DNA from 3 places in the Pseudoalteromonas sp. NZS100_1 genome. Region 3 is predicted to be linked to each of the others. Evidence: predicted binding sites of a transcription regulator. Region 3 holds the regulator's gene; each other region holds the start of a gene.
The links. The regulator sigma-54, encoded in region 3, starts transcription at its own class of promoters, with help from an activator protein. The targets are predictions, from matches to a motif close to GTTGGCACGNNNNTNGNNT.
Positions count from the first base shown of each region.

Region 1: the regulator sigma-54 is predicted to act here: its motif matches at 6,010-6,028, upstream of I6F66_RS13895 (TorF family putative porin).
Region 2: the regulator sigma-54 is predicted to act here: its motif matches at 4,236-4,254, upstream of I6F66_RS19115 (DUF2726 domain-containing protein).

Region 1 covers NZ_JADYXN010000020.1:66,629-74,730, forward strand. The annotation lists gene I6F66_RS13875 (ABC transporter ATP-binding protein) at 1-759, shown strand, start outside; gene I6F66_RS13880 (M1 family aminopeptidase) at 769-4,347, shown strand; gene I6F66_RS13885 (Bor family protein) at 4,527-4,838, shown strand; gene I6F66_RS13890 (hypothetical protein) at 4,835-5,170, shown strand; gene I6F66_RS13895 (TorF family putative porin) at 5,225-5,911, opposite strand; partial or broken gene I6F66_RS13900 (hypothetical protein) at 6,187-7,098, opposite strand; gene I6F66_RS13905 (hypothetical protein) at 7,384-8,049, opposite strand.
Region 2 covers NZ_JADYXN010000042.1:7,714-15,815, reverse strand. The annotation lists gene arcA (two-component system response regulator ArcA) at 1-689, shown strand, start outside; gene arcB (aerobic respiration two-component sensor histidine kinase ArcB) at 706-3,024, opposite strand; gene folE2 (GTP cyclohydrolase FolE2) at 3,257-4,177, shown strand; gene I6F66_RS19115 (DUF2726 domain-containing protein) at 4,294-4,890, shown strand; gene mtnN (5'-methylthioadenosine/S-adenosylhomocysteine nucleosidase) at 5,013-5,720, shown strand; gene I6F66_RS19105 (regulatory signaling modulator protein AmpE) at 5,721-6,665, shown strand; gene tyrS (tyrosine--tRNA ligase) at 6,762-7,961, opposite strand.
Region 3 covers NZ_JADYXN010000004.1:35,435-43,536, forward strand. The annotation lists gene mgtE (magnesium transporter) at 1-1,358, opposite strand, end outside; gene I6F66_RS03850 (HPr family phosphocarrier protein) at 1,489-1,761, opposite strand; gene rapZ (RNase adapter RapZ) at 1,804-2,649, opposite strand; gene ptsN (PTS IIA-like nitrogen regulatory protein PtsN) at 2,668-3,120, opposite strand; gene hpf (ribosome hibernation promoting factor) at 3,125-3,412, opposite strand; gene I6F66_RS03870 (RNA polymerase factor sigma-54) at 3,439-4,938, opposite strand; gene lptB (LPS export ABC transporter ATP-binding protein) at 5,008-5,733, opposite strand; gene lptA (lipopolysaccharide transport periplasmic protein LptA) at 5,730-6,275, opposite strand; gene lptC (LPS export ABC transporter periplasmic protein LptC) at 6,265-6,819, opposite strand; gene kdsC (3-deoxy-manno-octulosonate-8-phosphatase KdsC) at 6,816-7,367, opposite strand; gene I6F66_RS03895 (KpsF/GutQ family sugar-phosphate isomerase) at 7,368-8,102, opposite strand, start outside.

The sequences.
Region 1 (8,102 bases), on a different contig from region 3:
TCGCTTATGCGTACCATTGCAACACTACAGTCGGCTGATTCAGGTTCAATTACTTTTGATGGCATTGATGTATTTAAAGACCCACAGGCACTGCGCCAACGCTTAGGTTACTTACCACAAGATTTTGGTGTGTACCCGCGTGTTAGTGCTTACGACTTACTGGACCATATGGCTGTTTTAAAGGGTATTCATAATAAAGCGGAGCGTAAAGAGTCGGTTGAAGGGTTACTTGCGCACACTAATTTATATCAACATCGCTCAAAAGCGGTAAGTGGCTTTTCGGGCGGTATGCGCCAGCGTTTTGGTATTGCACAAGCCTTACTAGGCGACCCTGATTTACTAATCGTTGATGAGCCAACAGCGGGGCTAGATCCTGAAGAGCGTAATCGTTTCCATAACTTATTAGTAAGCTTAGGCGAGCAAAAAGTAGTTATATTATCGACCCATATTGTTGAAGATGTTGCAGAGCTTTGCCCAAATATGGCGGTGTTGGCTGGCGGTAAGATTTTACTGGAAGGTAACCCAATAGCGCTTACCGATAAGCTCCAAGGACAAATTTGGCGCAAAGCCATGAGCCAAGAAGAAGCGCAAGAACTTGAGCCGCAATTACCGGTTATTTCTAAGCGCTTATTTGCAGGGAAAACAATTTTACATGTAATAGCAGAGCAGGCTCCACAAGGGTTTGAAGCAAGTAATGCAAATTTAGAAGATGTGTATTTTTCTACACTGCTTAATCATCGTAACAGCGAAGTAGCATAAGGAGGCGTTATGTTTTTTAATATGCTTGCGTTTGAGCTGCGCTATTTTATGCGCCAACCTTCGTTTTATGTGACCTCATTAATCTTCTTTTTTATGGCGTTTTTTATAAGCTCCAGTAGTAAGTTTCCGCTAGGTGGGGCGAATGTTCATATGAACTCGCCGTTCTCGATTATGCTTTTAACCGTTACATTTTGTACACTCGCTATGTTTTTAGTGGTTAACTTTGTTGCCAGCTCTGCTATTCGCAACAGTGAAAGCAAAATGGATGAGCTGGTATTTAGTAAGCCTGTTAATCCTGTGCCTTATCAAGCAGGGCGTTTTTTTGGTTCTTACTTAGTTGTACTTATTGTGTTTTTAAGCGTGCCATTGGGTGTGTTTTTAGGGTCGCAATTTGGTTTATTAGTTGGCTGGCTCGATGGCGAATTGATTGGTCCTAATAAGCTAATGTACTACGCTGCGCCTTATCTTTATTTAGCAGTGCCAAGTTTACTTGTGCTTTCGGCTATTTTTAATAGTGTAGCGGTCTATTTTAAAACCATGATGTCGGTGTATGTAGCAGCTGTTGTGATTTTTATAGCCTATCAAATTGCCGGCGTTTACTTTGATGATTTAGCATTTAGAAATATTGTTGTTTACGCCGACCCATTTGGTTCAGGTTCGTTAATTGATTTAACACGTTATTGGACTGTAAATGATAAAAACACAGAAGTGCTAACGCTCACAGGTGACCTTTTAGTTAACCGTATATTGTGGGTGGCAATCAGTGTTGCAATGTTTTTTGGCCTTGGAAAGCTAAGCAACCGCATAGTAACTAAAAAACAGAAGAAGCAATTTAAAGTCTCTGCTTTTGTACAAAATAAACAAGCTGCACTTATCAATAGTGCTAAAAATTATAAATCAGCGGGGATTAGTACTAAATCTCAGCTAATAATACGCAGTATATTCGAACTTAAACAAGTTATATTTAGTGCTCCTTTTATGATTTTAGCGGGTGTAAGCATTGTAACGCTTATGATCCCTCTGTTTGCGCCTATTGGTGCTTATGGCACTACTAACTGGCCTTTAACTCAGAATATGGTCAATATTATTAGCGGTATTTCTGGTTTATTTTTGTTTGTTATTATCGCTTTTTATAGTGCTGAGCTTGTGTGGCGAGAGCGACAAAGTGGCATGGGCGATATTGTTGACAGCTTTCCTGTACATAACAGTGTTTTTTGGGTGTCAAAAATACTGGCTTTAATCGCCGCTGTTTCTGGGTTGTTCCTCGTGGGAATGATACTCACAATTACAGTTCAGTTATTTAAAGGTCAATTTAATTTAGAGCTAGGACAGTATTTATTTAGGATTGTTTATTTATCGATTTTACCGTTGATTATGCTGACAGTACTCGCCTTCTTTTTACAGATTATTAGCCCGAATAAATATGTAGGAATGGGTTTGTTTATTTTGTATTACATAGCGCAAAAAGTAATGGGTTCTTATGGGTTTGAGCATCATATGTATCATTTTTCGCAAAGCAGTAGCGTACCGTATTCTGATATAAATGGTTATGGACATTTCTTACAAGCTGCGCATTGGTACACATTATATTGGGGCGCGTTAAGTCTTGTTTTAGCGATTGTTGGGTTTGCGTTATGGCACCGTGGTCCTTCACAAACGCTGCGCACACGCCTGTCTATGCTTCGTTATAATATGTCGTTAAAAGGGCAAGCGATTGCGGTTATTAGTGCACTAGTGTTTGTTGGTGCAGGCTACAATATTTATAACAACACGCGAGTTTTGAATGAGTTTACTACGAGCGATGAGTTTCAAGACAAGCAAATAAGTTATGAACAGCAGTTTGCACAATACAAAGACTTAGCAGTACCTATGGTGACCGATGTTGACTTAACTGTTGATATTTATCCAAAAAAGCGTGCTTTAAGTGCTGTGGCAAAAATTAAATTTACTAATACCTCTAACGAGCCAATTACGCGAGTGTTAATAAGCTCACCTCAACACGCTAAAAGTTGGGATGTAGCTATGGCAGGCGGTAAGATAGTTGAAAAATTACCAGCGCTTTATTCAGCATGGTTTGAGTTTGAGCAGCCGCTTATGCCAAACGAAATAAGAGAAGGGCAACTGTCGGTTACTCGTGATCATACAGCCTTTACTGATAAAGACTCTGATACACAATTAGTTGCCAATGGCACTTTTATTAATAACTTGGAACTCCTTCCTAGCTTTGGTTATAGCCGTGGTTTACAGGTAGCTGATAAATTTGAACGCCGTAAGCATGATTTACCAGAACTTGAACGTGCCCATAAGCTAGAAGACAGTCAGTACTATACTCAAAGTGATTTTGGTGCAGCTAATGGGTTTATTAACTTTAAGGCAACGGTAACAACCGACGAGTCGCAATTTGCTATTACCCCAGGGTATTTACAAAGTGAAAGTGTAAAAGACGGGCGCCGCACTTTTGTTTATGAAATGGATGCGCCTATTTTAAACTTTTATGCGGTGCTTTCGGCTGAACTTGAAAGTAAAAAGGTTGAGCATAATGGGGTAAATATTGAGGTGTATTACCACAAAAATCATGCATGGAATGTTGACCGCATGATTGAGTCGGTACAAGACTCGATAGATTACTTTACACAAGCATTTGGGCCGTATCAGCATAAGCAGCTACGTATAATTGAATTTCCTAAGTATCGCTCGTTTGCACAAAGTTTTGCCAATACAGTCCCTTACTCAGAAAGCATGGGGTTTATTACAGACTTAAGAGATGAGAGTAAAGTTGACTACCCTTACTATGTTACCGCACATGAAGTAGCGCACCAGTGGTGGGGGCATCAAGTGTCGGGAGCAAATGTTGAGGGGAGCGCAGTTATGTCAGAAACGCTTTCACAATACAGTGCGCTTATGGTGCTTGAAAAACGCTTTGGCGCAGAGAAGCTACGTAAGTTTTTAAAATATGAGCTTGATAGGTACTTAATAGGGCGTACAGGGGAAGCCTTTGAAGAAATGCCACTATATAAAACGCAGTCTCAACAATATCTTCATTACAATAAAGGATCTGTGGTAATGATGGCGATTTATGATCGTTTAGGTGAAAAACGGTTAAATGATGCACTCAAAGCATTTTTAAATGAGTTTCAGTACCAATCAACACCATACCCAACAACACTTGATTTACTTAGCTATTTAAAACAAGACGCAACACAAGCAGAGCAAAGTTTTATTGACGATCAGTTTAAATATATCACCTTATATGAGCTTGAGATGAAAGATGTGTCAGTTACAGATAGCGTTGATAGCGAAGGATTTTATACTGTAACACTTAGCGTAGAAGCCGTTAAACAGCGTGCGGATGGCCAAGGTGAAGAAACTGAACAGCCGCTCGATGAGCTAATTGATATTGCATTGTTTAGCGATGACCCTGAAAACCTACTAGCTGAAGATTTTGTTATTTACTCTCAAAAGCACCAAATAGTATCAGGTACTAATACTATTGAGCTTAAAGTAAAAGAAAAGCCACTATTTGCGGGGGTTGATCCTTACATTAAGCTAGTCGACAAGGACAGTAAAAATAACCTAGCTAAATTTTAAGGTCTATCTACTAACCACTTAAACTGACTAATTTAAAGGCCGCATTTATGCGGCCTTTATGTGTAATAAACTGTATAAAACTTCATAGCGTTTCTACATATTCCCCACAGCTTTTTACGCTAATATTTTATGTTCTCTTATAAAGTTACCTTACTGGTATTTAGTTTATAAGAAAGAGTATGAAACCATTAATTATAGGGGCGATAGCATTAAGCCTGAGTGCTTGTTCTGCGGTAACCATTCAGCCACAGGCAACAGCAAAAATAACGAGCCAAGCTAATTACGAAGATAGTCGCTCATTTTACTTTTGGGGATTGGTAGGCGAGCAACGCGTAGACGTAAAACAAATATGTTCAAATACACCGGTTATTCAAATGCAGTCACAACAAACGTTTAGTGATGGAGCGCTGAGTTTAATTACGCTTGGAATATACTCGCCCCATACCATTAAAGTGTGGTGCCAAGAGCAAGTAATAGGGGAAACATTATGAGTATCAAGCTACTTGCAGCCGGTTGCACACTGATTATTTTAACGGGATGTACAAATATTTACTTTGATAACGGAGCACAAAGCAAAGTAAGCAATAAAACGCTAAAAAGCTCACAGTGGCATCATAATTTTGCACTTGCGTTGTACGAGGGATCAGAGCCGTTAGATTTAACAACACATTGCCCACAAGGTGAATGGCAAAGCGCTCATACGTATAAATCGTTTACTAATGGTTTAGCTGAGGTGGTTGTGAATCAAATCGGCCCAGCTTGGTACCCTAAAACAGTAGAAGTACAATGTAATAAGGTACCATTTAAGGCAAAACAGCTATAAAACGAGAAAAGGGCCAAAAGGCCCTTCGTGTTGCAGCAAGTAACACATTCTTTCTTATAAATTAAAGTCTACAGAATAAGCAACGTAAGCTTTAATATCTGAATCATCCATATCTGTATCAGACAAACCAAAAGTAAAACCGTCTTTCGAAATTGATACACCGTAATCTAAGATATTATCATCGCCAATAAAATCACCAGAGTAATGGCCTAAGTGAAGTGCCATTTCAGTGCCGTTACTGCCAACAGCAAAACCGTAGTCAGCTGTCAGGTAAAGTGAATCACCAAAGTCTGTACCATCACCACTTGCAGCTGATGTTGCTAATACAGAAGCACCAAAGGTAAAGCCTTCAACACTGATGCTACCGTAAATTTCAGAGAAATCTGCGTCTGCTTCAGAAGCTGCGTCTGGGTAAGCGTAATAAATATAACCAACATCGTAGCTAACACTTTCGTTAATATCGCCACCAAAGCCTGCATATAAGTCAAGCTCATAGGTCATTTCATCTGCCCACGATGCATTTGAAGCCCAAGTACCTGCATAAAAGCCCGATTCATTGGCATAATCAATACCGCCTGAAATAGCTGCATCGCCCCCAGTTTGCTCTTGACCACGCCATAAGTAGTTTGATGTTGCCGCTGCATTAGCAGTTACTTCAGCATGTACGGCTGTTGACGTTAAAGATGTTGCGCCCATTAATGCTATAGCACTTATAGCGATGGTTTTTTTTAGTTTTAGCATGTCCATTTCCCGTTATATGATTTTTGCTCGCCAAGGTTTTTATTATGTAATCGGAACCTTTAGGCTGACGGCTTTTTATTGTTTAACTAACGGGATAATTGCACTGTATGTGCCAGCTTCATTATTTTTACTAAAAATTATTTTTATATATTAAAAAACATGAGCTTGCATTTTATGAATAGGGAAGGGGTATAACATGAAGGAAGATGTTGCGCACGTTGGTGGTGCATAAATTAACCCAGCCGCACCATGAAAGTACGGCTAAATTAGAAGGTTTAACCGAATATAGTACGCATAAGGCTAATTGTTTCGTTTACACTGCGACCTTTTTGAACTTCACTCACAATTGAATCGCGTTTACTGCGAATATGTTCAGGAATATCGTCAGCAGCAAGGGCACGGTCTACTAAAATTTCTGCAGACTCTTTACCTCTACGCTGAGTTTTACCTGTTGTAGTTGTAGTACGTTTAGGCTTGCTTAGCAGTTTAATGTAGTTAGAGTTATCTGGTGTTTTAGCATCAGCATAGTGAAAGAAACATGGGATTAGCGCTTTAATAGCAACTAATTGTTCTTCTAACTCATTACTCGGTTTAGCCATTTTGTACCATGACATAGCTTGAATACCTTTTACGATATCTTGCCAGTAACGCTCAAAATCACTATTTTTAAGTTTAGAAACACCAAGGGCACCACATAAAGCATCTAATCGATTATTTGTAATCGGAGTAAATAAATCAGGACGACGCATTGCAAGCAAACGAGTTGCAGGCGCAAGTGTTGGTTTTTCGTTGTTGTCGGTGAATATTTTTGAATAAGCAGCAACAAATTGTTGATACTCATATTGAGTTATATCACCTTCAAGTGGAATATTTGCTAGTGCGTCGTCAAAAGCACCTGGTAAATCTCCAAGCATCTGATGGAAGCTCTTTGCACTCTTTGTAGATGCAAACCATTCAACGTCAAAGTTGTATGTGCTTGGATCAAGTGATGCCATGTGCTTACCGCTAAACGCAAGTAAGTCTTCAGGGATCATATCTTTAAGAGATTGCTCACGAATGCTTTTAATGTAGTCGACTAAACGAAGTTGTTCATCAAGTGCAATAACGTCTTTGTGTTGTTCTACAAATACACTTACAACAGGCCAAGGAGCAATACGTAAAGCTTTAGCCTGTAAAAAGCTAATCGCTTGCTCTGTAATGAGAATTCACTCAGCATGGCAAACGGCGCATACTTAAATATTATTTAGCCTTAAAGCTGCAGAGATTGTTATAAAACAAATGAACCCAGCTTGATACCATAAAATAGTGGACGTGAGCTATTCTTTGGTATTTTTAAAAGTGGGCAGTGATTGATGCCGGTTATTCGTGACTTAATATACTTATGGAGTCTAGTTTTACTGCTTTATAGCAGGAAAACTAGACTCTAATATAGGACTGAAAATAGCTTTAAGTATTATACTTGTCAGCGTGAATTAGTTATTTAAAAGAGTTAATAGGCTAGGGTCTTCAGTTTCAATATATAATGCTTTTAATTTTTTATCACCACTTTCGGTTTCAGTAAATTGCTGAAAAGAATAGTTTTTAGAAAAACTTGAAAGAGCCTCAATAGATGCTTGATTACTACTTTGTGTATAAGTAAGTTCTAGTGCGCAAACCTTCCCTGCACACTCTAGATCTTGCTGTAAAATAGTGACGTCTTTTAATTCATTTAGAATAAAATCGTTTAGCTTATCTTTACGTATTTGTGCTATTTCAGAGTATTCAATATTAGACATACGCTGCAGTAATATTGAAGTATCATTTTTAAATACGTCGTCCAATGCTTTTGTTGAAACAAATTCTTTTCCACCCTCAGTTGAAACAAATTCTTCAGAGAAAGCGTTAGGGCTTGAAATAGGCAATTTAGATATCGCTGCCACTTTTTGCTCTACAACTTTGTGCTGTTTGACAGATGGTTCAGAGGCTTTACTTAATAGGGTGTTTGGCTCAATTGGAGGCTTAGCTTTTTCATTACTAAGAATGGCTTCATCAGTTGGTTGTATGTGGGTTAGCGGAGGATCTGAAGGCTGCCCAGTGTTTAAAATACCAATACCAAGAATGGCGACAAAAACAAGTGCAATTAAAAATATGTATTTCATTTTACTATCCTTAGAAGAGAAAGGCATACGCCTTTCTAAATGATGCTTATTCC
Region 2 (8,102 bases), on a different contig from region 3:
AAGATGAAGACGTAACTCGACTGAACCTAGTTAGTTTATTTGAAGCTGAAGGGTACAAAGTTATTGAAGCCATTGATGGCGATGATATGCATGACAAGCTTACAAATAACGATGACGTTAATCTTGTAGTTATGGATATCAACCTTCCTGGTAAAAACGGTCTTATTTTAGCCCGTGAATTACGCCAAAAGCGTAAAGTAGGTCTTATATTCCTAACCGGTCGTGACAACGATGTTGACCGTATTTTAGGTCTTGAAATTGGCGCAGATGACTATGTTACTAAGCCATTCAACCCGCGTGAATTAACTATTAGAGCTCGCAACCTTATTACTCGTACTGCTTTAGGCGGTGAAGAGTCTGCACTAGAAACAAATGGTGTTATTACGTTTAACGGTTGGGAACTTGATGAGAATAGCCGCTGTCTTACTTCTCCAAATGGCGACGCTAAACGTTTACCAAAAGGTGAGTACAGAGCACTTCGTTTAATGCTTGATTCTCCAGGTCGTATTTTTAGTCGTGAGCAATTAATCAAGCACATGACAGGCCGTGAGCTTCGTGCAAATGACCGTACTGTTGATGTTACTATTCGTCGCATTCGTAAGCATTTTGAGAGTGATAACTCAACGTCAGAGTTAATCAGCACCATCCATGGTGAAGGTTACCGTTTCATTGGTAAAATTGACGCTTAATTAGAGCTAATTAGTTTTACTCTAATTGCTGTAAAAATAAATGAAGGGCTTTTTGTCCTTCATTTATTTTATCTGCTAAAACATCTAACCACTGCTTTAACACTTCATCAGATTCATCAATCGCACCATGCTCCATTATTTTGGCATGAAGCTGCACATCATTTAAACCTACCGAGCCAGCCGCACCTTTAAGTTTATGCGCTACTGATTCATACTCTTCTCTATCACCGGTATTTAATGAAGTAAGTAATTCTTGCTGATATTGTGGACTTAGCTTTTCAAATAACTGACTACTGCGTCTAAATACAACTAAGCCCATCGAATTTACAAAGTCTTCTATTGTTTCAATATCTAATAAGTGTGCATCAATGCCCTCTAGCGCTTCTTCACTTACTTTTAGCTGTGGCTCTGTGCATTCACTTTGCTTAATGCCAAATAAGTCAGCCAGCATTTTATCAAGCTTAACTGTGTTAATTGGCTTGGCCAACGCACCTTGTATTGATATACCTTCAAGCTCTTTTTCAGCACTGCGTACATTGGCAGTTAAAGCAACAATAGGTAATTTATCGAAGTGGCTATCTGAGCGTATTTGTTTAGCAACCACGTCACCGTTTATATCTGGCAATTGCATATCGAGTAGTACTAAATCTAAGTCATCTTCGGTTTCGACAAACGAGAGCGCATCTTCACCGGTTTCAGCCCATAACACTTCATGCCCGCGTTGCTCTAATAGGTTTGTAGCAATTTCGGCGTTCAGAGGCACATCTTCTACTAGCAGAATATACAAACCACGGCCAACATAACTTTGCTCTGTTGGTGCAACACATAAACTAAGCGGTATTTGCACTGTAAAACAACTTCCTTCGCCTTCAGTACTATTTACCGTAATTATCCCTTTCATTGCACTTACAAGTGCTTTAGTTACAGCTAAACCAATACCGGAGCCTATCGCGTTAGTGCCTTTTAAATCCGGCGCTTTGTAATACATATCAAATATATGGGCAAGTTGCTCTGGTGGAATACCTTGACCGGTATCTAGTACCTTAATAACTAACCATGGGCCTTCTACGCGATTTTCTCTGCTGCATTCGAGTGTTACTTTGCCTTGCTGAGTAAACTTAACGGCGTTGTTAATTAAGTTCCAAACAACTTGGCGTAATCGAGTCGGATCGAGCTGCGCGTAAACATCAAGTATGCCATTGCGCTTAATATCAAACTCAAGCTCTTTTTGCTCTGCTATTAAGCCTGCAAAATTAACTACATCGTTTATAAAGTCTGACACATTAATAGAATTGGTTGCTATATCGAGCTGATCTCTATCTATTTTATCTAAATCTATAATATCGTTAAAAATATTACCGAGTGTTTCAGCACTCGAAAAAATAGTATTGCCCCAACTACGCTGCTGCTTATTAAGCTCTGTGTCTAATAACATACGCGTTAAACCAACAATGCCATTTAAAGGAGTACGTAGTTCATGGCTCAGCGTAGCAATAAACTTACCTTTGTCTTTATAGGCAGTTTCGAGTGCTTGTGCTGCTTCTTTACGGCTAGTGATATCACGACCAAAGCCCAGTAAACCAATGTAGTCACCGTCATCATTTATAAAAGGTAATTTACGCAGCTCAAACCAACGTGTTTCACCATTTACTTCATAGCCTACATCTATAGTTAGTGCTTTATGGCTTTGCTCTACTTCTTTATCGGTTGCCAAAACTTCAGCTAAAAAATGACTCGGGAATATCTGCTCAACCGTTTTTCCTATTAACTCACTACTTGATTTTCCCATTACCTCTTCAAACATTTTATTACAGCCGGCAAATACACCGTTGTTATCGCGGTAATAAAATAGATCGGGAGATGAATCAACGATTGAGCGTTGCAACATACTTTGTTGGGCAAGTTCTTGTTGTGTTTTTTTACGCTCAGCAATTTCTCGGCGCAGCTCTTCAATAGCGCGATGCTTGGCATGAAATGCCATTTTACGCTCATCAATTTCAATATTTAAACGACTAATGTTGTCTTTTAGGGTTTGGTTTAAGAGCTTCTCCTGCTTGGTTGCGCTATCTAAATAAGCATACGAGGCATCTAATTGACGAATTGAATTAAGTAATACACTTATAATTAAAGGAGAAACTACAGCCGTAAAAAATACCACAGCCAAAATATCAACAAGGTGTAATTCGCCTATCGCAACATAATAAAACATGCTCGATAAAATAAGAGATACAGTTAAAAATAAAGTGTAACAAATAGCTGCGGTTTTAAATTCACCAAATCGCGTTATTGAGCTGGAAAGTACCCGAGCCCAAGGGCTCAAAGAATAATCGGTCATACGTAATTTTATCTCTTAGCTGTGTGCTTAAATATAAAGAAGGCAATGCGCATGTATAAACATACCATTTTCCCAGATTTTAGCATTTTTCTCCTACCACTACCCATGTTGTGCGATAAAAACAGAATTTTTCATGTTTGATTTTGCTCATCTCTTAAACTCATCATTTCAGCAATAAATTATTTAGTGTAAAATGCCCCGCTTTATTATCTCCAAAATACGAGTAGCGCACATGCAAACCAATATGCCAGATATAGCAGACACTGCACCCGCTTTACAAACAGGTAAATTAGACTGGGTTGGCATGGGCGAAATCGAACTGCCATTTATTTTTGAGTCACGAGACTTATCTCCAGTTACAGTAAATGCCAAAGCTCGTGCATTTGTAAATTTGCATAAAGAAGATGCCAAAGGCATTCATATGTCACGTCTATTTTTAGCACTTGACCTGCTTTCAACTGAGCAGCAAGTCAATCCGCAAACAATAGCGCAAGCACTCGATACCTTTATAACTAGCCACGAAGGGCTGAGCGATAAAGCACAAATTGAATTTAAATTTGAATTACCGCTACGCCGTAAATCACTATTAAGTGGTAAAGCGGGCTGGAAAAGCTACCCAGTTGTACTTACCAGTACAATTGAAAATAACATTATTAGCTACGAGCTAACCGTAGATGTTACCTATTCTTCAACATGCCCTTGCTCTGCAGCACTTGCACGCCAGCTTATACAAAACGCGTTTAACGAAAAGTTTAACCAAGAAACCTTAAGCCAAAAAGATGTGCACGAATGGCTAGGCACTACACAAGGCATAGTAGCTACACCTCACTCGCAGCGCTCTATTGCCAACGTAAAAGTAAAGCTTGATAGCAATATTCAAGAATTTGACGTAGTGACTCTAATAAATACCCTCGAAGCTGAACTTAAAACGCCTGTACAAGCGGCAGTAAAACGCGAAGACGAGCAAGAATTTGCCCGTTTAAATGGTCAAAATCTTATGTTTTGTGAAGATGCAGCGCGTAAAATTAAAGCTTTATTAGAAACAGATAATTACAGCGATTACTGGCTGCAAATAAACCATTATGAATCACTCCATGCACACGATGCTGTAGCTATTGCGGTTAAAGGTATTAAAGGTGGATACAAAGCTTAATAGCTACATCGTTTTAGCTTTTATAAACAGTTGGTAATTATTTTATAACTCATACTTTTTAGGCACGTAAATTGCTTTATTTGAGCAGTGTCAATTTGTTGTTATGGAGTTACCGTATGGAATTCGCTTTATTATTAATTCTAGTATTAGTTGTCGGGGCTTCTGTTGTTGCGTCAAAATTTAATGACGATGGCGGAAACCCGTATCCTTTTACCCGCAAGCAAACTGTTTTTACGCAGGTTGAAGGCGCTTTTTTAAATCTTCTCGAGCGTGCTGTTGGCGATCAATATAAAATTGTTAGTCGCGTTAAGCTAATTGACGTTATTGACTGTAAGCAAGGTCTTTCTATTAAATCTAAACGTGCTGCTTTAGCTAAAGCTAAAAATAAGCAACTCGACTTTGTATTAATCGATAAAGAAAAACTAACTATTGTTGCGGCCGTTGACCTAGTTAACAATGCCAATAAAGATGGCCACAAAGCTCAACGCGACTGGTTTGTAAACGGTGCACTAGAGTCTGCGGGCATTCCACATATTCGTATGAAAGTTAAATCGGGCTACCGTCCTTCTGAAGTACGCGATGCAATTATGTTTAAACTTGGTAAGCCTGCAGCAACACAAACGCAGCGCCCTGTTCGTAATCGCTCACATAAGCCAGCGGTACTTTCACCTTCTCAAGCCAAAGCACAAACAACTGCTTTAGCTGAAATTTAAAAACCAAATTAAATACTCTCCTAAAAAGTATTTAAAGCGAGCTCATAAACAAGCTCGCTTTTTTGTTTTTTATTGCTAACTTCACGTATAATCAAGTGATTCAAACTCAGGAATTAAACATTATGAATGTTGGTATTATTGGCGCAATGGAGCCAGAAGTTAAAATTTTACGTGAAGCGATGCAAAACGCACAAATTTTAACTAAAGCAGGTTTCACTTTTTATACTGGTGAATTGGCTGGTAACACAGTAACACTTGTTCAATCTGGTATTGGTAAAGTAGCATCAACAATTGCAACTACCTTACTAATTGACAACTTCAAACCTGATTGCGTAATTAACACAGGCTCTGCCGGTGGATTCGATCCTTCTCTAAGTGTTGGCGACGTAGTAATTTCGTCAGAAGTACGTCATCACGATGTAGATGTTACTGCTTTTGGCTACGAAATTGGCCAAGTACCACAAATGCCAGCAGGCTTTACAGCTCACCCTAAATTAGTTGAAGCAGCACAACAAACAATCGAACAAATCAGTGATGTTAAAACACTTGTTGGCTTAATTTGTACTGGTGACACATTTATGTGTGACCCTGTGCGTATCGATAAAGCACGCAGTGATTTTCCTACAATGCTTGCCGTTGAAATGGAAGGCGCTTCAATTGCACAAACGTGTTTTACGCTTAACACACCATTTGTTGTAATTCGCTCAATGTCTGATATTGCAGGTAAAGAGTCACCACAATCGTTTGAAGAATACCTAGAAACAGCATCAATCAACTCATCTAAAATGGTTGTCGCACTTTTAGAAAAGCTAACTGCAGTGTCTCTGTAAATGCTTAGCAATATTGTTCAAAATCACTTGGACTTTATTGCCTTCATACTAGCGCTCCTTGCTGAGCGCTTTATTCCCCTTATTAGCTGGTATCATCCTAATACAGCGCTGAATGCTGTTTTTGGTGCTATTGGCAAGCGCATATACAAAAGCAAAGAACCTAAAAGCTATCAATATTTGGCAGCTATACTCGCAAGCACGCTCATTTTAAGTGTCATTCTCATTATTGTAGTGTTACTACTCGAGTTTGCTTTTTATCCTGAATTACTCGCTGGCCTTATTTTATACTTATGCTTAGAAAGTAAGAGTATTGATAAAAAAGCACTTCGCATTGCAAAGCTAACTAAACAAAATCAAAAATCGACAGCACGCGAATTACTAAAACCACTGCTTGCCCGTGAAGTTAATAGGCTTTCATCTCCTGGTATTATCAAAGCATTAATTGAAAGCTTAATACTGCGCACTGCTCGATACTATTTCGTAGTTATATTTATATTTTTAGCCTTTGGCCCTATTGCGGCCCTCGCCTATCGATTACTTACTTTAATACAACAAGCCTGGCGTAGTGACATATCCCCAAATAGCTACTTTTTAAAACCGCTTAAAACTCTGTTGTTTATTATTGAGTATATTCCAATGCGCTTACTCGCTTTAACTATTGCAGCAAGTAGAGCGAGCAAACAAAGCATGCACTACATAAAGCATTATGGTAGACATTTTTATCAAACAAATACAGGTTGGCTACTAAGCACATGCTCTGCATCACTTGGCGTGCAGCTGGGCGGGCCTGCAGTTTATTTAGGTACTCGCTTTAATAAAATGCGTATAGGTACTGATAGACTACCTACACCCGAGGATGTACCTGTAATAATTAATAGATTAAATCAGGCGCGTGTATTTTGGTTGTTAGTAATTGTAAGTATTAAAATATTAAAAGTGATTTAGTGACTATTTAGTGACTACCTCGTAACTATTTACAGACCCCAAAATACGAGCACAAAAAAACCAGCCTAGGCTGGTTTTTTAGTTTTCAAACGGTATTTAAGCTACAGTGATGTTTGCAAACTTACGTTTACCTACTTGGTAAATAGCCGTTGTACCTTTTGCTATTTCAAGTTTGGTGTCAGTGATTTTATCTTCACCGTTAAGTTTAACTGCACCTTGCTTAATCATACGCATTGCTTCTGATGTACTTACTACTAAATTTGCTTCTTTAAGCAAGTTAGCAATTAAAATAGTGTCTTCTGCGATAGTGATTGTTAGCTCAGGGATTTCATCTGGTAACGCTTTTTTCTGAAAACGCTGAATAAAATCATCATGTGCACCTTGTGCATCAGCTTCACTATGAAAACGAGCAATTAGCTCTTTAGCTAGTTCAATTTTAATATCGCGCGGGTTAGTACCTTGCTCAACACGTTCTTTTTGAGCTGCAATTTCTTCAATAGAAAGCGCGCTTAATAAATCGTAATAACGCCACATTAGCACATCACTAATTGACATTATTTTACCAAACATATCGTTTGGCGCATCAGTAATACCAATGTAGTTACCAAGCGACTTAGACATTTTTTGAACGCCGTCAGTACCTTCAAGTAATGGCATCATTAATACTGTTTGCGGCTTTTGCCCTTCAACTTTTTGTAGCTCACGACCCATTAGCAAGTTAAAGCGCTGATCAGTACCGCCCAGTTCAACATCTGACTCTAGTGCAACCGAATCCCAACCTTGTACCAGTGGATATAAAAACTCGTGAATTGCAATTGGTTGACCGCTGCCGTAACGCTTTTTAAAGTCATCACGTTCAAGCATGCGCGCTACTGTTTGGTTAGCAGCAAGTTTTATCATACCTGCAGCGCCTAACTTTTCCATCCAAGTAGAGTTAAATGCAACAGTGGTTTTAGCAGGATCTAGAATTTTGAATACTTGTTCTTTATATGTTTCGGCATTGGCTAGTACGTCTTCGCGAGTAAGTGGTTTACGCGTTACGTTTTTACCTGTTGGGTCACCAATCATGCCAGTAAAGTCACCAATTAAGAAAATAACCTCATGACCTAAATCCTGAAAGGTTTTCATTTTATTAATTAGTACAGTGTGCCCTAAATGTAAATCAGGGGCTGTAGGATCAAAGCCAGCTTTTATTTTTAGCTTTTTGCCCGACTTTAGTTTTTCAACTAGTTCGTCTTCAATTAATATTTCTTCTGCACCGCGTTTTATCTCTGCTAGAGCGGTTTGTAAATCCACTTTGTGTTACTCCAAAATTCTGCCTACGAAGGGGCGGACTAGTTACTTGTAATCACGGTTTAATATAGGTTTAAACCGAATATATATATGTAGCTAACATAACAAATTTCTACCTAATTAAAATAACTTTTTAAGTTATTA
Region 3 (8,102 bases):
TACACCAGCAACCAGGTAGCAGTACCTAAAAAGGCGAATATACCTACAATGTCTGTCACTGTAGTCAGTACTACACTACCTGCAAGCGCAGGATCTATATTCATTCTTTTAAGAATTATTGGAATACTTGCACCAGCAACTCCCGCTACAACTAAATTCATAAACATAGCGAAGGCGAGTACACCACCAAGCATAAAGTCCCATTGCCATAGGGCAATAACACCTGCAATTAACAGCGACCATAAAACGCCGTTTAGTGCGCCAATGGCAAGCTCTTTCATCATCAAGAAGCGTTGGTTTGTTTGATTTATATGACCTACTGCAATACCACGTATAACAAGCGTTAGCGATTGGCTACCTGCAACACCACCCATAGAAGGGACAATACCGTTAAGTACAGCCAAAATAGGGAGCACATCTAAAGTACCTTCAAAAAAGCTAGCTACAAAAGCAGCTGCAAGTGCAGTCAGCAAGTTAACACCTAACCAAACTGAGCGTTTTTTAGAGCTTTTTAGTACGGGGGCAAAGGTATCTTCTTCATCATCAAGACCGGCTAAGCCTAACAAGCTATGCTCGGCATCTTCTCGGATTACGTCAACGATGTCATCGATAGTGACACGACCAAGGAGCTGATCGTTATCATCAACGACGGGGGCCGATATCCAATTATGACGCTCAAATAATTGAGCTACTTCACTTTCATCCATTGAGATTGGGATAGATTCACAATCTTCATCCATTAAATCGCGAACAATTTTTTCTGGCGGATTAGTTAATAATGTACTGAGTGATAAAGCGCCTATAAAGCAGTTATGCTTATCAACAACATATAAGTCATCGGTACCTTCTGGTAACTCGCCACGTAGCCTAATATATCTAAGTACTACATCAAGCGTAACATCGGGGCGAATGGTCACCGTATCGGTGTTCATTAGCGCACCGGCTGAACGCTCTTGATATGAGAGTGCTTGTGTTGCACGTTCACGGTCTTGAATGTCCATCGCGCTAACAACGTCTTTGTAAACGGTGTCAGGTAGGCTACGTAATACTTCACCTAAGTCATCGTGGCCCATATCTTCGGTTGCGGCTGCAATGTGCTTAGGTTCCATTTGGGCAATAATGCCTAAACGTACATCTTCTGATAGTTCTTCAAGAACATCACCTTGTACATCGGGATCAACCAACTGCCAAAGTAGTCGGCGAATTTTATGCGGTGATGATTCTAACAGTAATGCGGTATCACAAGGAGCTGTTTTTGCGAGCATGCGCCTAACTTGAACAAATTGACCACTATTAAGTGACTTAGTCACCTGCTTTAGTTGTTGTAGTGGGTAATCTTGTTCAAAAGCTTCAGGCATTGGCGTCCTTTATAAATTTTTATATTACTTTATGAGGGGAGGTGAGTTAACTGGCGTCACTAACCGTATTTATTTTATATATCTGTTTTAGTTGGGGCATTAGTAATGCGAGCATTATTTTTATAACTGTTTATTCTTGTTCATTAAAACGTTGTGCTATTAATTCTCCAACAGCATGTAAAGCTTGCTCAGAATCGGGGCCTTTGCATACAACTTTTACTTCTTTGCCTTGGCTACTTTCAAGTAACATTAGTGCAAGTACGCTATCGCCTGCGGCTTCTTTGTCATCTTGAAATAATGTAATAGTCGCATCAAACTGCACTGCCAATTGGGCAAGCACGGTGGCTGCTCTGGCGTGCAATCCTAATTTGTTTTTTATTAAAAAAGTGTCTTCACAATGCATAACTTACTCTACCTAAGCTGAACAGGTGATTATTCAGCTATATTATTTTTCTTGTTCGCGATGGCGAATTTTTACATTGGGATGTGTCATTGCAAAACTTTCACCGATAGTTTGCGCTAAATATACAGAGCGATGTTGTCCGCCTGTACACCCAATGGCAATGGTTAAATAACTACGGTTATTTCGCTCTAAGTGCGGTAACCACGTTTGTACAAATGTTTGAATTTGCCATGTGAATTTTTGTACTATGCTGTGATTGGCCAAATAATCTTTAACAGGTTGATCTAACCCATTTAAAGGTTTTAATTCAGGTTCCCAATGTGGATTTGGTAAAAAGCGTGCATCAAATACGTAATCTGCTTCTTTTGGTATACCGTATTTAAAACCAAACGATTCAAACGTGACAATCAGTTGCTTATCTTTTTTACCTAAAATCTTTTCACGAATAGATTCAGCAAGTTGATGAACGCTTAAATCAGTTGTATCTATCATAAAGTCGGCGCGGGTGATTAATACATCAAGTAATTCTTTTTCTTTTTTGATGGCTAAATCAAGAGGCAACGAGTCAATTGATAGTGGGTGTAATCTACGAGTTTCAGAAAAACGTTTGATCAATGTTTGATCGTCGCTATCTAAATAAAATAACGTAGGTTTTGCAAAGCCAGGCAAGTATTCAAGAATATCGTTAAATTCATCTTGTTGTTTAGGGATGTTACGCACATCAATGCTAACAGCAATTTTATCATAGCTATCAGACACACTGCGAACTAATGAAGGAAGCAAGTTAACTGGAATATTATCTACGCAATAATAACCTAAATCTTCTACAACGCGTAAAGCAACCGACTTTCCAGAACCAGAACGGCCGCTTATGATAATTAACTCCATTTAACACCCTTTATAAAACTATGATTGATTGACAATAACTTGGTAAAGCTCAGTATCTGATTTTGCACTGCGTAACTGTTTACAAAAATCTTTGTTGTTTAGTTTATCAGCAATGGTTGCTAGAGTCTTTAAGTGCTGCTGGTTATCGCCATCTGGTACGATGAGTGCGACAAAAATATCAACAGGGCGATTATCTATAGCATCAAAATTTATTGGTGTTTCACTAACGAGCACTAAAGCTAATGGCTCTTCTGCGCCGCTCATTCTTCCGTGAGGAATCGCAATGCCACGCCCTATACCTGTACTACCCAATTTTTCTCTGCTCATTAAAGCATTAAGAATATCTTGTTGCGGTAAATACGGAAGTTTGTCGTGAGCAAGTTCGCTAATGAACTCTAAAATTCTTTTTTTGCTATTAAAAAGGACCGCAGCTTTGCTGCAGTCCTGGCATATAAGTGAGCTTAATTTCATCATATTAGTGTCGAGCAAGCTTCTCTTTGTGTTTAATTACTTGTCGATCGAGCTTGTCGATCAACGAGTCAATGGCGGCATACATATCTTGATGTTCTGTAGAGGCAAATAGCTCAGCACCGCTTACGTGTATGGTGGCTTCTGCTTTTTGATTTAATTTTTCTACATCGAGAATGACATGAACATTATTAATATGATCAGAGTGTCTTTCTAGCTTCGCAAATTTGGTATTAATATAGTCTCTTAGTGAATCGGTTAATTCTACGTGACGACCAGTTAAGTTTAGTTGCATAAGCATTACCCTCTTTTTTTTGCGTCTTAAATCAAACTTTTACGCTGATTTGACGGTGGAATAGCCAGAGATTCGCGGTATTTTGCGATTGTACGTCTCGCTACTTTAATTCCTTGCTCAGCCAATATATCCGCTATTTTGCTATCACTCAATGGTTTTGCTGAGTTTTCTGCTGCGATTAATTTTCGGATAAGCGCACGGATTGCTGTAGATGAACATTCACCACCGTTTTCGGTGCTTACATGGCTTGAGAAAAAATATTTAAGCTCAAATATACCACGGGGTGTGTGCATATACTTTTGGGTTGTTACGCGCGAAATTGTTGATTCGTGCATTTCTACCATTTCAGCAACATCATTTAAAACCATTGGTTTCATGGCTTCAGGACCGTGTTCAAAAAAGCCTTGTTGTTGCTTAACAATACAATTTGTTACTTTTAATAGCGTGTCGTTTCTACTTTCTAAGCTTTTAATAAACCATTTAGCTTCTTGTAAATGCGAGCGAATAAACTGGCTGTCACCACTGGATTTTACAGTGCGAGACATTGCAGCGTATTGGCTATTAACACGAATTTTAGGCATGCTATCTGGGTTTAACTCAACAACCCAGCGGCCTTTAATTTTTTTAACTGACACATCAGGAATAACATACTCAGACTCTTCTCTTACAATAGTATCTGCAGGCTTAGGGCTAAGAGTATGTATTAATGTCATTACTTCTTTAAGCTCTTCTTCTTTGAGCTTAGTCTTCTTCATTAATGTACGATAGTCACGAGCTGCTAATAAATCAATATGCTCGGTTAAAATCATTTTCGTTTCATTAATGTAAGGTGTTTCTTTATCAAACTGGTTAAGTTGAATACATAAACACTCTTGTAAACTACGTGCAGCAATACCGACAGGATCAAACAGTTGGATGCGCTTTAATACTGCTTCAATTTCATCAAGTTCAACTTCGTTATCTTCTTCGTTTTCTTGATTAAAGCTTTCTAAAATTTCTTCGCAGCTTAGTGTTAAAATGCCTGAATCATCGACGGCTTCTACAATAGCAATAGCAATGGCTTCATCGGTAGGGCTAAATGGCGTTAGTTGTAATTGCCACATTAAATACTCATGAAGCGTTTCAGTAGAGGCGCCTTGGTATATTGATTCGTCTTCAGGCATCGGACCCGATGATGCTGCTGGGGCGGCACTCATGTACTCATCCCAACTAACATCCATAGCCATGTCGTCACTTAGCGTGTCTTTTGCAAGTGCTTCACCACTATCTTGTTCGTATTCGCTTGGAGCATCATCGGCAGATGCGCTAACAGTTATGTCATCTGTATCTGCTTTTTGCTCGTTTTTACCTGCAGCGTCTTCGGAATAGTCTGGTTCTTCAACCTCTAATAGCGGGTTGCTGTCGAGAGCTTCTTGTATTTCTTGCTGGAGATCCAATGTACTGAGTTGCAACAAACGAATAGCCTGTTGCAGCTGTGGAGTCATTGTAAGTTGCTGGCCCATGCGCAGCTGTAGTGATTGCCTCATGTATCTCTAACAATCCTTTTATGTTGTTATAATTAATACTAGCAGATGCTTAAAGACATGGCGTAAATGTTACAGCCTAAATTGCTCGCCTAAGTAAACATCGCGTACTGTTTTATCATTTAATACGTGTTCTGGAGTACCTGATGCAATCAGCTCCCCATGAGAAACAATGTAGGCTTTTTCACAAACATCAAGGGTTTCTCTTACGTTATGATCGGTAATTAATACACCAATCCCACGATTTTTAAGATGTTCTATTATTTTCTTTATGTCTAATACCGAAATCGGGTCAACACCTGCAAATGGTTCATCCAGTAATATAAATTTAGGATCTGCTGCCAGCGCACGTGCTATTTCAACACGACGACGTTCGCCACCCGACAATGCCATACCTTGGCTATCACGAATGTGTTGTATGCTAAATTCATCTAATAATTTATCGAGAGTGTCTTCTCTAGCTTGTTTATTTAACTCTTTGCGCGTTTCTAAAATGGCCATTAAGTTTTGATAAACAGTCAGCTTTCTGAATATTGAAGACTCTTGCGGTAAGTAGCCAATGCCTAATCTAGCACGACTATGCATAGGTAAAAGAGTAATATCGTTATCGTCTATCGATATTTTACCTTTGTCGCTAGGTACAAGTCCTACTATCATATAAAACGTGGTAGTTTTACCTGCGCCGTTAGGGCCAAGTAAGCCAACAATACTGCCAGCTTTGACTTCAAGGCCGACGTTTTTTACAACTTCACGGCCTTTATAGCTCTTTGCTAATAGCTCTGCTTTTAATGTGCTCATGGTTGACCTTTGTCGCTTTTTTTACTTTTTTTAGTCTCGATTGGTACTAAAATTGTGTGAACGCGGTCAGTTGAGTTTTCATCTTTTTCGGCACTGATTAGCTGCTGCTCTATATCGTAGGTAATGCTTTTAGCATTTATTTTTTGTCCCGCTTGCGATACTTGTGCATTACCAACAAGCGTTAAAAAACGCTTAGATACATCATAACGTACTTCGTCAGCACTGGCGCTCATAGTCGTGCCATCTGATTGCTTTTCTTCAAAGTGCGCAGGGCTACCTGTAGCAATTAATAATTGTTTATTATCGCCAAGTTCATCGCGTTTATGTACTTCTAAGCGGTCGGCTGTGATACGGCGGTTACCGTGAATAATTTCAACGTTTTTCTCAAAAATCCCGACATTAGCTTTTAATTGACCTTCTTGCTTATCGGCGCTTATTGAAATTTGATTTGCAGCCGGTTGCGTGTTTTGCTCTGCAGCACTACTATTAAACGCTAGTATAAGTGTAGGAATAATAAGTGATTTTAATATTTTATTGGTCATAATATATGGTTCGCGTATGGTTAATTAGTTTTATCACTTCGGTTTTTAAGTCGGCTTCTAGGCCTTTACCAGTGATTTTTAAATTGGGTCCAGTGATGATAACGGGTTGCTCCGAACGCATTGTTAATAGCTTTATATCTACCTGAATATTATCAGCATTGATTTTGTCTATCATGGCGTTATCGGTTAAGTTTTTGGCAACCACATTGCCTTCTAAAATTAATTGTTTGTCTTCGTATAATGTTGCTTCGTCTGCATTTATTTGCCACGTTTGCTTTTCGTTATATAAAGTAAAAATAGGTTTTTCAAAAAACGTAAAACCTAATTGTTGATATAGCTCCATTTTAGCCGCAGTGACTTTGTGGCTAATTTTACCTTGTTCGTCATAGGCTGTTTGTTTGAGTTCTATGGCTATGTAATCAGGCTTGGCAATAACTTCAGGCTCAGTCTGAGGCACAATATTTGTTTGTGTAAAATAAGGGTACCAAAGCCAAACCATACAGCTAATGAATAAAACGCTTAATATTATGCGCGCTGCATTCATGAACTAGTGCCTTGTGTAGTCAATGCTTTACCATTTTCAAGCATAAGTAAGTCGGTGAGCTCTCTTACTGCACCAAAGCCGCCAGGCATTTGCGTTACATAGTGTGATAAACGTTTAATAAGTGGATGGGCATCATTTACTGCAACAGCAAAGCCGACTAATTCCATAACGGGCATGTCAGGACCATCATCACCTATATAAGCAATTTGTTCATCGCTAAGGTTGAGTTTGTCTTTTAGCTCTTGATAGGCAATGAGCTTATTTTCTTGGCCTTGATAAATATGCTGTACGGTTAAGCTGCTCATACGTTGTTGCACTATTTGTGAATGACGACCAGTAATTACAGCCACTTCAAAGCCACTGTTTATAAGCGCTTTAATGCCAAAACCATCTTTTGTATTAAATGCTTTTAGCTCTTCACCTTGATTACCAAGATAAATACGGCCATCAGAAAATACACCATCAATATCGCATATAAGTAGCTTTACTTTTTTAGCGCGTGCTTTTGCATCATCGCTCAGCGGTTGATAGAGTTCTTCAAATTGCATTTATAACACTCCTGCTTTTAATAGGTCTTGCATGTTTAATGCGCCAATAGGTTGGTTTTTATCATTGACGACGATTAAGCCATTTATACGTTTGTGTTCCATAATATTAAGCGCTTCAGCAGCCAAAATATCTTGTGTAGCCGTAGTACATGACTTAGTCATAACAACATCTATTTGTGTTGTATGAATATCAATTCTTTGCTCTAAAATACGACGCAAATCGCCATCGGTAAATAATCCCACGAGCTGCTGATCTTCATCAACAATGGCTGTCATACCTAGCCCTTTAGCAGACATTTCAATAAGGGCGTCTTTAACTGTTTGTGAAACGCTAATAATAGGTGTATTTGCGCCGCTGTGCATAACATCTTTTAAAGTAAGTAATAAGCGCTTGCCTAAACTACCACCTGGGTGAGATAACGCGAAGTCATCAGCTGTAAACCCGCGAGCTTCTAATAATGCAACTGCCATGGCATCGCCCATCGCAAGCGTTGCAGTGGTACTTGATGTAGGAGCTAGACCCAATGAACAGGCTTCTTTTTCTACTTTAATACACACATGTACATTAGCAAGGGTCGCCATGGTTGATTGCGTATTGCCAGTCATCGATATCATTTTGGCACCAAGTCGTTTTAAAACCGGAATGATATTTAAAACTTCGCTGGTCTCCCCTGAATTAGAAATAAGCATAACCACGTCATTTTTAGTGATCATACCTAAATCACCATGACTTGC